Regions from separate parts of the Peribacillus simplex NBRC 15720 genome, predicted to be linked through region 2. Evidence: predicted binding sites of a transcription regulator. Region 2 holds the regulator's gene; the other holds the start of a gene.
The links. The regulator NrdR, encoded in region 2, represses ribonucleotide reductase genes. The targets are predictions, from matches to a motif close to AACACNATATATNGTGTT.

Region 1: BS1321_RS21760 (vitamin B12-dependent ribonucleotide reductase) is a predicted target of NrdR. The motif match lies at 2,366-2,383, and genes of this name have one in related genera.

What each region holds. Positions count from the first base shown of each region.
Region 1 covers NZ_CP017704.1:4,500,188-4,504,623, reverse strand. Annotated here, with positions in the region: gene BS1321_RS21760 (vitamin B12-dependent ribonucleotide reductase) at 1-2,215, opposite strand, end outside; gene BS1321_RS21755 (lipoate--protein ligase family protein) at 2,607-3,443, opposite strand; gene BS1321_RS21750 (rhodanese-like domain-containing protein) at 3,647-4,030, shown strand; gene gcvPB (aminomethyl-transferring glycine dehydrogenase subunit GcvPB) at 4,189-4,436, opposite strand, start outside.
Region 2 covers NZ_CP017704.1:4,129,987-4,134,422, forward strand. Annotated here, with positions in the region: gene coaE (dephospho-CoA kinase) at 1-371, shown strand, start outside; gene BS1321_RS19930 (glyceraldehyde-3-phosphate dehydrogenase) at 530-1,567, shown strand; gene speD (adenosylmethionine decarboxylase) at 1,924-2,304, shown strand; gene nrdR (transcriptional regulator NrdR) at 2,575-3,036, shown strand; gene BS1321_RS19945 (replication initiation and membrane attachment family protein) at 3,095-4,436, shown strand, end outside.

The sequences.
Region 1 (4,436 bases), 370 kb from region 2:
TGACCGTCTTACTGATCGAGCTGTCAATCCAGCGTTGAATGATGCATTGAACATCAGCATGAGCTTCTGGAGCTAATTCCATTGCGGAAATGAACCATTTTGGAAGCTCTTCTGTATCGGCTTCTGGATGACGGTCCAAGTATTCCTGTACAATGTCAGCCTTAACTTCAATGAATTTACCCAGACGGCCGCTGCGGAAATACGTGAAGGAGAAATATGGTTCAAGACCTGTTGATACCCCAACCATCGTTCCTGTGCTTCCTGTAGGAGCCACTGTCAATAAATGAGAGTTACGGATGCCATGTGCAGCAACACTTTCCCTGATATCTTCCGGCATTTTTTCCATAAATCCGGTTTGTGTAAACCGCGTTCTAAGCTCCTCGGTTTCTTTGTCCGTTGACCCGATCAAGAACGGGAAACTGCCTTTTTCTTTAGCAAGTTCCACGGAAGCCCTGTAAGCTGTAGTCGCAATCGTTTCAAACACCTTGTCAACCAGGATATTTCCTTCTTCAGAGCCATATTCCGTTTCACAGTAGATCAACAGGTCATGCAGACCCATTACACCTAGTCCAACCCGTCGCTCTCCCAGTGCCTGTTTTTTGTTTTCATCCAAGAAATAAGGAGTTGCATCAATGACATTGTCCTGCATACGCACACCGACTTCGACGGTCTGCTTAAGTTTCTCGAAATTAACCGTTTTGCTATCTTTATCAGCCATTTCAGCCAGATTGACTGCCGCAAGGTTACATACTGAATATGGGGCCAATGGCTGTTCGCCACAAGGGTTCGTGGCTACGACTTGTTGACCGTATGCTTTGGCATTCGTCATTTCATTAGCATTATCGATAAAGAAAATACCTGGTTCAGCAGAATATGTTGCACAAATGTTTATTAAGTTCCAAAGCTCTTTAGCTCGGATTTTACGGTAAACACGGACTTTGTGACCCATTTTCTCCCATTCACGAACATCTCCGACTTTATGCCATTCTTCATTGTAAATGGCCATTTCTTCGGCATTATAGCTTTCAACATCAGGAAAACGCAATTCGTATTCAGCGTCTTGTTCCGCCGCTTCCATAAATTCCTTAGTCAGGCAAATCGAAATGTTGGCTCCAGTCAGGAAATCCGAATTATGGACACTGTATGTTCCTCCTGTACGGATCTTTTCCTCTGCATCCCTAATGATTTTCTCGCTGAATCCACCTTGGCCAGGAATCTCCTTATAATTGATGATCCCTTGATACATAGCCGTTTCCTGTTCAGTGTGCGGCGTGAATTTCAATTTATCCGTCGCATATTTCTTGATGGCTTCATCTTTAGTGTTTTCCACTAGGTAACGCAGAATCCTTGGATTTTGCATTTTAGAAATGATGAACTCTGCAATATCAGGATGCCAATCAGCAAGCATGATCATTTGCGCGCCGCGTCTGCTACCGCCCTGTTCAACAAGATGCGTCAATTTCGCAATATCGTCAAGCCATGACACTGAACCCGAGGATTTTCCATTTACGCCTTTTGCCAGAGTGTTTCTTGGACGCAGTGTCGATCCGTTCGTACCCACTCCGCCGCCGCGGCTCATGATTTCCATCACTTGTTTCCTATGTTCTGAAATCCCTTCACGTGAATCCGGTACGAATGGCATTACATAGCAGTTGAAATAAGTAACATCCGTATTGGAACCCGCACCGTATAATACTCGGCCTGCCGGAACAAAATTAAGGTTCTTTAATTCTTCATAGAATTTATTGAACCATTCCGTTCTTTTTTCTTCCGTGGTTTCCACTGATGCCAAGCCCGTTGCATTACGTTTCGCAATTTGTTCATAGTATATTTCAAGCGGCTTTTCGATTATATCCAACGGACGGTTTACAATCCCCGACTCCACTTCTTCCGGATTATCCAATACGCCACGGAATTCTTCATCCACCAATACCTTGGCTTTTTTTGTTTCCCAATCTATTTCAACGATGTAACCGAGACCCCTTGCCGGGAATTTCGGATCTTCCTTAATCGTCAACACGACGAAATCGCCTGCCGAGAGTGTGATTTTTTCAGTATCCTTAAAAGAATAGCGGTCAAGCATGACTAGACGGGACACTCCCTTATGCGCCATTTTCATATCAGCAGTTACAGGGTGAACCTGGGGAAATAAAGAAATATCCTTATTCAACCTTTCTAGATCAACCTTTAAAGCTTCTTTTATTACAACCGACATAATTCCCTCTCCTTTATATGTTTCAAGATCCGTTCTTGCTGCCGCAAAAATCCTTATGTAGCCTTACATGTCCGTTTCGCTTAACAAGTACCCTAAATTTATCATAGCGAAACTCAAAAATCAATATATAGTGTTGCATTAAATATTTCAACTACTATATATTGTGTTTGTTTTGAATAACTTTTAATTTTGTCAAACGGTAAATCAATTAATATAGTTAGCAAAAGGGAGGAAAATGTCGATTTACAATAATTTTTCATCAGATTTCAATTAATTTGGACCTTGCTTTTTCCCCATCCCTTTCAGGGCTTATCCCTGCAAGGGAAAGCTTATTTGGTCAAACAAATCTGAAAAATCTTTTTTATTATCCACTCTAATTATCCGGCTTCGTCTATCTCATAAAATTCCATTCATCGCTTTCATATTTGCTTTCTGCAATGTCCTTAACTTCCAGCAATTGCTTTTCGGTGAGGACGTATGGCTCTAAATCGATCGAAAGTCCTTCGGCAAAACCTTTTTCAAAAGCTTCTTTCGCTTCAGGGATGGTAACCTTTCTTCCGGCAACGTCATTTATGGCCACAGCTTTATTTTTTAAGCTTTTTTGCATTCTCTCTTTAACCCTGTCATTTGAGAATTTAAATACGCTAAAGAGCTTTTCATCATCAAGTTCAAGCAAAATGGCCCCGTGTTGAAGGATGACGCCTTTTTGCCTGGTTTGAGCGCTGCCAGCAACCTTCCTGCCCTCAACGACCAGTTCATACCAGCTTGGAGCATCAAAGCAGACGGAAGACTTGGGCGCTTTTAAAGCCGCTTTTTCCTGCTCGGTTCGAGGCACGGCAAAATAAGCATCCAATCCAAGATTCCTGAACCCCATTAATATCCCTTCAGAAATGACACGATATGCTTCAGTAACGGTAGTTGGCATTCCCGGATAGGATTCTGAAACGATTACGCTATAAGTCAATTCATGCTCGTGCAGTACCGCTCGTCCTCCTGTTGGTCTGCGAACAAAACCAAGGCCCTGCCTTTTGACCTCTTCCATATCAATTTCCGATTCTGCCTTTTGAAAATAACCAATCGACAATGTCGCTGGATCCCAGCCGTAAAAGCGTATGATTGGCGGAATTTCCCCTTTGCTTTGCCAGTTTAACAGTGCTTCGTCCAGCGCCATATTAAAAGCCGGTGAACAATACCCCGAATCTATAAAACCCCATTTTTCTTTAGTCATCCTTACCCCTCGTTTCAATAAACTGTTTTTCAATACCCCACAAAAAACTCACATGTAGTAGTTTAACAGACTTTAACACTCTAAAAAAGAAAGTGCTATCAAGTCGATGAAGAATTTGATGAAAATTCTTTTTGATTATTGGGTAAAGCAATTATATAATAAAGATTGTCTGTATTCGTTAAGGTAGAAGGGAGTTTTTATGTTTGGAAATATTATATACACTGCTCATCATCTTAGGAGTGGTTATTGCGTATTCACTTTTTAATTGGTACCGCCAGCGTAAAATCGTTAAAACATTAACACAGGACGAATTTATCGCTAACTACAGAAAAGTGCAGCTAATCGATGTGCGGGAACCGAATGATTTCGATAATGGTCATATCTTAGGCGCAAGAAACATCCCTATGACTCAAATGAAAACCCGCTTGGTCGAAATTAGGCCGGACAAGCCTGTATATTTGTACGCTCAAAGCGAAATCATCAGCGGCAGAGCTGCAGCCATGTTATACAAAAAGGGCTACAAGGAACTTTTTCACCTAAAGGGCGGTTTCAAAATGTGGACCGGGAAAATCAAAGCAAAGAAATAAGACCCCATCTCCGCATGGGCTCTTTTTAATTAAAAAGCCTTCATGTACTTCATGCGGGCTCTAGGAAAATGAAAGTTAATTGTTGGACTTAAATGAATTCTTACATAACGAAAAATCCCCGCCGGCAGGCAGGGATTTTTTTCGTGTAAGCTATCAATCTAGGCTTGATAACGCAGAACAGGTTTTCTTGCAGCAAGAGTTTCATCAAGCCGCTTTATAACAGTTGTATGCGGAGCTTCCTGAACGATTTCCGGGGTTTCTTCCGCTTCCTTGGCAATCTGGATCATCGCATCGATGAACGCATCCAGAGTTTCTTTTGACTCGGTTTCAGTCGGTTCTATCATCATTCCTTCTTCCACGTTCAACGGGAAGTAAATGGTTGGAGGATGATACCCGAAATCCAGCA
Region 2 (4,436 bases):
ATGAGGAAAAGAGATTGCTATTGAATGGCATCGTGCATCCTGCCGTCAGGAATTGGATGCGCCTCAAAACGGAAGAGGCACTATCATCAGGGGAAGAAACGGTGTTTATGGATATTCCGCTCCTATTCGAAAGCAAGCTGACATTCATGGTGGAAAAGACGCTTTTGGTTTATGTGGATGAGCAAGTTCAATTGCAACGATTAATGAACAGGAATGGTCTTTCGGAGACGGAGGCACTTGCCAGGATCAATTCACAAATGCCCTTGGCTGATAAAAAGGTCTTAGCGGATGCCGTCATCGATAATAATGGAGACATTAATGAAACGAAGAGGCAAGTGAAGTCCGTACTTAGCGAATGGCATGTCATATAAGTGTGATAAAAAGAAGAAACCACCCGGTTTCTTCTTTTTATGTTAAAAAATAAGAACTATCCGCATTTTTATTAGCACAATTCCATTGAATTATGTTATACTAATTACATAAGAGAGGTAATAAGTATAACATTAATATTTTCTGGAGGGTCCGAACAATGAATTCAAGAATAGCGATTAACGGATTTGGGAGAATTGGAAGAATGGTTTTCCGAAAGGCCATATTAGATGAGAGTTTGGACATTGTTGCCATTAATGCAAGCTATCCAGCTGAAACTTTAGCACACTTACTAAAATATGATACGATACATGGTAAATTCGACGGTATCATTATAGCGGAAGATGATTCACTAGTAGTGAATGGCCGCCGAGTAAAACTAATAAATAACCGCGATCCAAAGCTATTGCCTTGGAAAGAGATGAACATAGATATTGTAATTGAAGCCACGGGCAAATTCAATGATCGTTCTAAAGCGGCTCTTCATTTAGATGCAGGAGCAAAAAGAGTTATTTTATCAGCGCCGGGTAAAAATGAAGACGTTACCATTGTAATGGGAGTAAATCAGGAAGTGCTGGAAATTGACAAGCATTTCGTCATATCCAATGCATCTTGTACAACCAACTGTCTTGGACCGGTTGCAAAAGTGCTTGATGAAAAATTCGGCATAAACAACGGTTTAATGACAACGATACATTCTTATACAAATGATCAAAATAATATCGATAACCCGCACAAAGACTTAAGACGTGCCCGTGCCGCTGCGGAAAGTATCATTCCTACGACTACAGGAGCTGCAAAAGCCATCTCCCTAGTGTTGCCGCAATTAAAAGGCAAGCTTCATGGAATGGCATTACGCGTACCGACACCTAACGTATCTCTAGTCGATCTTGTTGTGGATTTAAACTGTGATGTCACCATTGATGAAGTGAACCAAGCCTTCATCGATGCTTCAGAAAATGAACTCAAAGGAATTATGGAATTCACGATGGAACCTTTAGTTTCCAGTGATTTCAAAACGAATCCTCACTCTGCAATCATCGATGGTTTGACGACGATGATGATTGGGGACAGGAAAGTGAAAGTCCTTGCATGGTATGATAATGAGTGGGGTTACTCCAACCGGGTAGTGGACCTTGTGAAATTGGTTGGATCCGAGTTGAAAAAAACTTCCGAAGTCGAATTATCAGTACAATAATGAAAAAATCGAGCCTGCTAAATTTTTTTTAGCGGGCTATTTTTAATTCAGTGATTAATCAATTTCTGGCTGCCTTAGGGCGCTGAATAAACATGAAATCAGAACTTGCTCTTCTTTGGAACCTTCGCTATATCCCTATTACATATAAAGTTTATCTTTCCAAAAATTCAATTTGGAGTTGCAAAAAAAATTCAAACCATATATACTATGAATCGTGAACTTCTTCAAAAGCGGTTTGCATGATGGCTACTTAAAGGGTTAGGACCTCTTTGGACTAACTTTCCCCCGTGGTAGTTATCAGAACTTATTTTTAAATCATGGTAAGGGGGAAGCTTAATATGGAAACAGCTTACACTATGGAAACAATGGGTAGACATGTCATTTCTGAACTTTGGGGTTGTGACTTTGAAAAACTGAACAATATCGATTTAATTGAAAAGATTTTTGTTGATGCTGCTTTGAAATCAGGTGCAGAGGTACGAGAAGTAGCCTTTCACAAATTTGCTCCACAAGGGGTCAGCGGGGTTGTCATCATTTCTGAATCACACTTAACGATTCACAGTTTTCCAGAACACGGCTATGCGAGCATCGATGTCTATACATGCGGTAACTTGGATCCGAATATTGCGGCAGATTATATTGCAGAAGCTTTGAATGCGCAAACACGTGAAAACATAGAATTACCACGTGGATTAGGTCCTGTACAAATGAAAAAAGCCAATATAAGTGCCCTATAAAAAACACGTATACACAGAGATGCCATGGGTGCATCTCTTTTTTAATGCAATGAATTGGCAGTCTGCTTCACTTTATAGGAGAGGATTGCCTTGTGGCACAAAGACTTTGACGACGGTGCTTCAAGGGCAGAACAAAAAGTGCCTGCTGCTGGAAGTTACACTTTTTACTTGTACTGACCGTTCCTTTTAATATAAGATTAAGATAGAGAAGTAATTCCTTGGGGAACATTTAGATAGGGGAGTCCTACATAAAATACGGAGCTGATAATGATGAAATGCCCGTCATGTCAATATAACGGAACAAGAGTGCTCGATTCCAGGCCAGTCGATGAAAGTAAATCGATTCGACGACGCCGTGAATGTGAGGCATGTGGTTTTCGATTCACGACATTTGAAAAGGTGGAGGAAACACCGCTTATTGTAGTGAAAAAGGGCGGGACACGGGAAGAGTTCAGTCGTGATAAAATCCTGCGTGGCTTAATCAGGGCTTGCGAAAAACGTCCGGTTCCCTTGAAAGAACTAGAGCAAATTACCAGTTATGTAGAGAAAGAACTACGCAACCAGGGCATAGCGGAAGTGAAAAGCGACAGTGTCGGCGAAATGGTAATGGACAAGTTGGCAGAAGTCGATGAGGTTGCCTATGTAAGGTTCGCATCCGTCTATCGGCAATTTAAAGATATCAATGTCTTTATTGATGAATTGAAAGATTTAATTAATAAAGAAAGAAAGTAGAGCTGAAGATTTACTTTGGCTCTTTTTTCACTACATCTTTTGAAAGGTTTGAATGGAGATGTCAATGCATTGGCAAGAATTGCTCCCAGCGGATTCATATTTGGTCTCATCTGCGGGGCTGCTTCATGATTATGATCGGAAAATACTTACCCGACTATATCAACCTCTTATTGGACCTATCTGCATAAGCCTATATATGACGTTATGGAGTGAGTTGGAGGAAAACAGGCTATGGTCGGAAACCTCCTCGCATTATCAATTAATGAATACCATCGGTCTTAAGTTAAGTGATATTTACGAAGCGCGCCTTTTACTTGAGGGAATCGGCCTGTTGAATGTATATAAGAAATCGAAAAATGAATCGAAGGAATTTATCTATGAGTTAAACCCGCCGCTTTCCCCTCAGCAGTTTTTCACGGATGGAATGCTGAATATTTACTTATACAAAAAAATCGGTAAAGCGCAATTCAATCGATTAAAAAGATTCTTTTGTGATGACCATATCTTAACCGATCAATATGAAGGTGTGACTAAATCTTTTGTGGAAGTATTCTCATCAGATCATTTGGACTCTTTATATGTAACGGATGAAGCGAAAAACGAATGGAAACCGATGCCTGAACAGCAATTCATCGATCGGACGGAAGGCGTCGAGCCATCGGGGTTTGATGACTTATTTGATTTTGACCTGTTATTTGCCGGAATGAAATCCTCGATCGTACCGAAAAAGGCCTTTACTCCGAAAATAAAAAGTACGATTGCCAAACTTGCTTTTTTATATGGCATTGATCCGCTGGAAATGCAAAAACTAGTAATGGATGCCGTTTCATTGGATGATGAGATCGATGAGGAAGTGCTTAGAAAGGCGGCAAGGGACTGGTATCAGATCGAACGGCAGGCTGATATGCCTTCACTTGTCAATCGGGTGCAGCCGATTCGTGAACGGACACAAAAGGAAGAACCGAAAACACAGGAACAAGAGTTAATCCGTCATTTGGAGACGATTTCTCCAAGGGAGCGGCTGATGCAATTGTCTGGCGGTGCAGAGCCATCAAGCGGTGATTTGAAAGTGGTTGAGGGCGTGATGATCAATCAAAAGCTGAATCCGGGTGTCGTCAATGTCTTGATTGAATATGTCATGCTCAAAACGGATATGAAGTTTACGAAGGGCTATGTGGAAAAGCTGGCGGGCCATTGGGCACGGCTAAAGGTTTCTACGGTCGTCGAGGCGATGGAACTAGCTAAAAATGAACATAGGAAATATCAGGACTGGGCTCAAGGAAGCAGGAATGCTAAGGGCAGCCGGAAAAAGGCGATACGGGAAGAAGTGGTTCCGGAGTGGCTTGAGAAAAAAGAAGAAGCACAGCAGGAGCAGAATGTAGATCAGCCTGAATTGAACG